Regions from separate parts of the Priestia sp. FSL R5-0597 genome, predicted to be linked through region 2. Evidence: predicted binding sites of a transcription regulator. Region 2 holds the regulator's gene; the other holds the start of a gene.
What was found. The regulator NrdR, encoded in region 2, represses ribonucleotide reductase genes. The targets are predictions, from matches to a motif close to AACACNATATATNGTGTT.
Positions count from the first base shown of each region.

Region 1: the regulator NrdR is predicted to act here: its motif matches at 879-896, upstream of MKX72_RS22620 (vitamin B12-dependent ribonucleotide reductase).

Region 1 is NZ_JBBOUZ010000001.1:4,282,944-4,285,414, reverse strand. It holds gene MKX72_RS22625 (lipoate--protein ligase family protein) at 1-695, shown strand, start outside; gene MKX72_RS22620 (vitamin B12-dependent ribonucleotide reductase) at 1,008-2,471, shown strand, end outside.
Region 2 is NZ_JBBOUZ010000001.1:4,546,763-4,549,233, reverse strand. It holds gene speD (adenosylmethionine decarboxylase) at 1-287, shown strand, start outside; gene MKX72_RS24005 (hypothetical protein) at 381-767, shown strand; gene nrdR (transcriptional regulator NrdR) at 1,011-1,472, shown strand; gene MKX72_RS23995 (replication initiation and membrane attachment family protein) at 1,545-2,471, shown strand, end outside.

The sequences.
Region 1 (2,471 bases), 260 kb from region 2:
CGCTGTCGATCGGTTATTTTCAAAAAGCTGAAAAAGAAATTAACTTTGATAAAGTAAAAGAATTAGGATTAGGCTTTGTGAGACGTCCAACGGGCGGCAGGGGCGTGCTTCATGATGAAGAGCTTACTTACAGCGTCATTGTATCTGAAGAGTATCCTAATATGCCTAAGACAGTTACAGAGGCATATCGCGTCATCTCTGAAGGTTTACTGGAAGGATTTCGTTCGTTAGGGCTCGAGGCTTATTTTGCTATTCCTCGTTCAGAAGAAGAAAAAAATAGCTTAAAAAACCCTCGTTCGTCCGTGTGCTTTGATGCTCCTTCTTGGTATGAACTTGTTGTAGAGGGCCGCAAAATTGCTGGAAGTGCCCAAACTAGACAAAAAGGAGTTATTCTACAGCACGGCTCTATTCTGTTAGAGATTGATGAAGATAAATTATTCAGCGTGTTTAATTATCCAAATGACCGCGTGAAAGAAAGAATGCAGCGCGCATTTCGTTCTAAAGCGGTAGCGATCAATGCAATTGCGGGCCGCAAAATTTCTATCGAAGAAGCAAAAGAAGCGTTTTATAAAGGATTTGCTTCTGCTCTTGATATCGATTTAGAACCGTATACACTGTCTGAAGAAGAGGAAGCATATGTAGAAGAACTAGCGCGCACAAAGTACGGATCGGATGAATGGAACTTTAAGCGCTAAACGAATGCGGATGGTAAATAGATAAAAGTGCAACTTCTTATAAGTTGCACTTTTTATTGGGATTTTTAGAAACAATGCTTGGCTAATAGAATACATAGGGAAGAAAAGTCAAACACTTTTTTTACGAAAAAAAAAATATTTCACTTGACACCCTTCTATATGTAGATGTTTGGAGAAGTGTCAAATACTATATATTGAATTCGTCCAAGCCGTGTGGTAAGTTATTGATAGTTGATTGAAAAACTCTATTTCCTTTAAAAGGAAATAGAGTTAATAAATTTATAGATGTTCGATAGGTAAGGAGTTGTGAGAATGACTGTTTTGTTAAATCAAAAAGTGAATATGAATGTTGAAAAGCTCAATTCAGATATTGAACGCTTTCCGCAAGTACATCCGATTACACCGGATATGAAGTTAACTCATAAAGGTGTTTCAAGATTGGTAATGTTAGACCGCTATGCGTTTAAAGATACGGAAAAATTAACGTTATCAGAAGGAGATTTTGTTGTTCTAACTGTAAAGGAAGACCCAAAATTTCCAGCACGAGGACTTGGCTATGTGGAAAGCATTAATTTTGAGCAAAAGACCGCTGTTGTCAAGGTAGAAGATGAGTTTAGAGGTGCTTTATCGCCTGAAGAAGCAGAAAACGGGTTAATTACTCGTTCGCTAGATGTCATTGAAAAGCCTCTAGAAGTCTTCTACGAGCAAATTGCAAAACGTAATGCAACAGGCTTAGCTTCTGTGGAAAAAACAGAAGAAAAGCGCAAAGAGTGGTTTGAAAAGTTCTATCAAGAGCTTGTTCAGCTAAACTTTGTACCCGCTGGTCGCGTTCTTTACGGTGCAGGTGCTGACACGGACGTAACTTACTTTAACTGTTACGTAATGCCTTATGTGAAAGATTCACGTGAAGGTATTTCAGAACACCGCAAACAAGTAATGGAAATCATGAGCCGTGGAGGCGGTGTTGGAACGAATGGTTCAACTCTTCGCCCGCGCAACACGCTGGCTCGCGGTGTAAACGGCAAATCATCTGGTTCGGTTTCATGGTTAGATGATATTGCTAAACTGACGCATCTTGTTGAGCAAGGTGGGTCACGTCGTGGGGCTCAAATGATCATGCTTGCCGACTGGCATCCTGACATTGTAGAGTTTATTATTTCTAAAATGCAAAACCCTCGCATTTTACGTTTCTTAATTGAAAACACAAATGACGAAATGATTAAAAAGCACGCGCAAGATAAATTGAAGTTCACGCCGCTAACAGAGTCTGAAGAAGCAATGTACCAAGGAATCATTAACTATAAACAAATTCCTGGTCTTGGTGGATTTAATGAAAAAATCATTAAAGATGCAGAAGAAAAGCTGCAAACTGGCGGAACGTACAGCGTTCATAACTCAGAGTTTTTAACAGGAGCAAACATTTCTGTATGCTTAACAAAAGATTTTATGGATGCTGTTGAAAACGACGGTGAATACGAACTTCGCTTCCCAGACGTAGAAAGCTATTCAAAAGAAGAAATGGCTAACTACAATGAAAACTGGCACGAAGTAGGCGACGTGCGCGAGTGGGCAAAACAAGGAAACAAAGTTCGTACGTACCGTACTATCCGTGCAAAAGAGCTATGGAACTTAATTAATATTTGTGCAACGTACTCAGCTGAACCAGGCATTTTCTTCTTCGACAATGCCAATGACATGACAAATGCTCAAGCATATGGTCAGCACGTTGTTGCAACGAATCCATGTGGTGAACAACCACTTGCACCATTCTCTGTT
Region 2 (2,471 bases):
ATGCAGCTTTAAAATCTGGTGCGGAAGTTCGCGAAGTAGCGTTCCATAAATTTGCACCTCAAGGTGTAAGTGGCGTTGTTATTATTTCAGAATCACATTTAACGATTCACAGCTTCCCAGAGCATGGTTATGCAAGTATCGATGTTTATACTTGTGGTCATTTAGATCCTACAATCGCAGCAGATTATATTGCAGATGCTCTAAGTGCACAGACACGTGAAACAATTGAATTACCACGTGGAATGGGTCCTGTTCAGGTAAAACAAACTAAAGCGAATGCACTTTAATAGTGTCGATTGATTACGTAAGTTAAGAGGTGTATTACACACCTCTTTTTAGTATATAAATTTTTAATATGCAAAAACAAAGGGGATAACAACATGGGGGTAGTACAAGTAGTTAAATCTTTATTTTCTAATCATGTAGAAACAAGCGATCGTCATTCAGATCCGACTCTAAAAACGCATTATTACAAAACAACGGCTGGGAATGCATTTAAGCAAGTTCATGAAATGTTGAAGCATATGCAAGGGATAGAGATACTTGCTGCGTATGAAGAGCGAGGAGAAATTAGCTTAAACGTTGTAAAAGGAAGAAAAGCTTTTGTTGTGATTACCATTATTAGCGTACGTCCTCTTGAAACCGCTATCGATTTTTCTGCTACAACAGAGTCAAAAGTGGTGCCAGTTGATTTTGGTTTTAGCAAAGAACTTGTACGTACGCTTTATAAGAGCTTTGATCAAAAACTTATTCCTCTTTCTTCGTAAGTTCCTTATCATTTTTGAATTTCAGGAAATAAAATGGGGAAATTCCTTTTCCTTTACTTGTATTCAAGCCTTGTTTTCTATAAGATGGAATAAAGTAAATCCTTTAATATAGCATCGTGTTTGATAAAGGAAATGATGATGATAATCATAATAAATGGCGAATAGCCGGCTAACATAGATGAAAATTAACTTATATGAGAGAAAATAAAAAGAAAAACAAGGTTTATTATTGGAGCTGAGAATATGAAGTGCCCATCCTGTCATTACAATGGAACGAGAGTGCTGGACTCGCGCCCTGTAGAAGAAGGCCGCTCTATTCGTAGAAGACGTGAATGCGAAGAGTGTCACTATCGTTTTACAACTTTTGAGAAAGTAGAAGAACTTCCGTTAATTGTTGTAAAAAAAGATGGAGCGAGAGAAGAGTTCAGCAAAGACAAAATCCTTCGAGGGTTAATTAAGGCGTGTGAAAAACGCCAAGTAAGCTTAAAACAACTGGAAGATACCGTACACGATATTGAAACAGAGCTGCGCAGTCAGGGTACATCAGAGGTGCAGTCAGATGTGGTAGGAGAAATGGTGATGGAGCGATTAGCTGCTATCGATGAAGTCTCTTATGTTCGATTTGCTTCGGTATACCGACAATTTAAAGACATCAATGTATTTATTGATGAATTAAAAGATTTAATTAAGAAGGAACGACTGTAAAAGAGCTATTGAAGTATTCTTTAGGCTCTTTTTTTGTCATTTCTATTACTTTAAAAGTAGGTAGGGAACGACATGAAAGAACAACATTGGAAAGAAATGATACCGGTCGATCGTTATGTTGTTCGTTCGAGCGGCATACTGCAGGAATACGACCGAAAGATTTTAACAATGCTCTATCAGCCGTTGGTGGGTACGACGTGTTTTGGTTTGTATATGACGCTATGGAGCGAGCTGGAACAAGATCGTTTATGGGGAAAAGAGTCTACGCATCATCACCTAATGTCAATGATGCAAATTAATTTGAAAGCTATTTACCATGAGCGGTTAAAATTAGAAGGTATTGGTTTGTTAAAAACATATATTAAGGAAGAAGATGATGTTCGTGTGTTCATTTATGAGCTCATTCCTCCTCTTACGCCCCATCAGTTCTTTAACGATGGCGTGTTAAATGTATATTTATATAACCGACTAGGAAAATCCATCTTTCAAAAAATAAAAAATTATTTTTCGGATTCACTCGTGGATGATCAATCGTTCAAAGATGTGACGCATTCATTTAACGATGTATTTAAATCAGTTAAAGCAACGGAGCTGGCTCCAAGTTTTCAGTCTGAAAGCAAGGATGTATTTTCTCCTGATGCTCAAACGGACTTTATAGATTCTTCAAACCGTGCTTCTATTGAGATGAGCCCGGATTCCTTTGATTTTGATTTATTTTTAGCAGGCCTAACAGATTCAATGATTTCGAAAAGGTCCATTACATCTAAAGTAAAACAAGCGATTGAAAAGTTAGCTTTTTTATACGGCATTGATCCTCTTCAAATGAAAAATGTAGTGCTCGATTCGCTAAATGAGAATGATCAAGTTGATATTGAATTGCTTAGAAAAGCAGCACAGTCCTTTTACCAATTTGAAAATGGAGAAGCACTTCCCAATCTAAGCGAACAAATTCAGCCTCCTATGCTTCGTACTATGCAGGAAAAGCAGCCTCAGACTAAG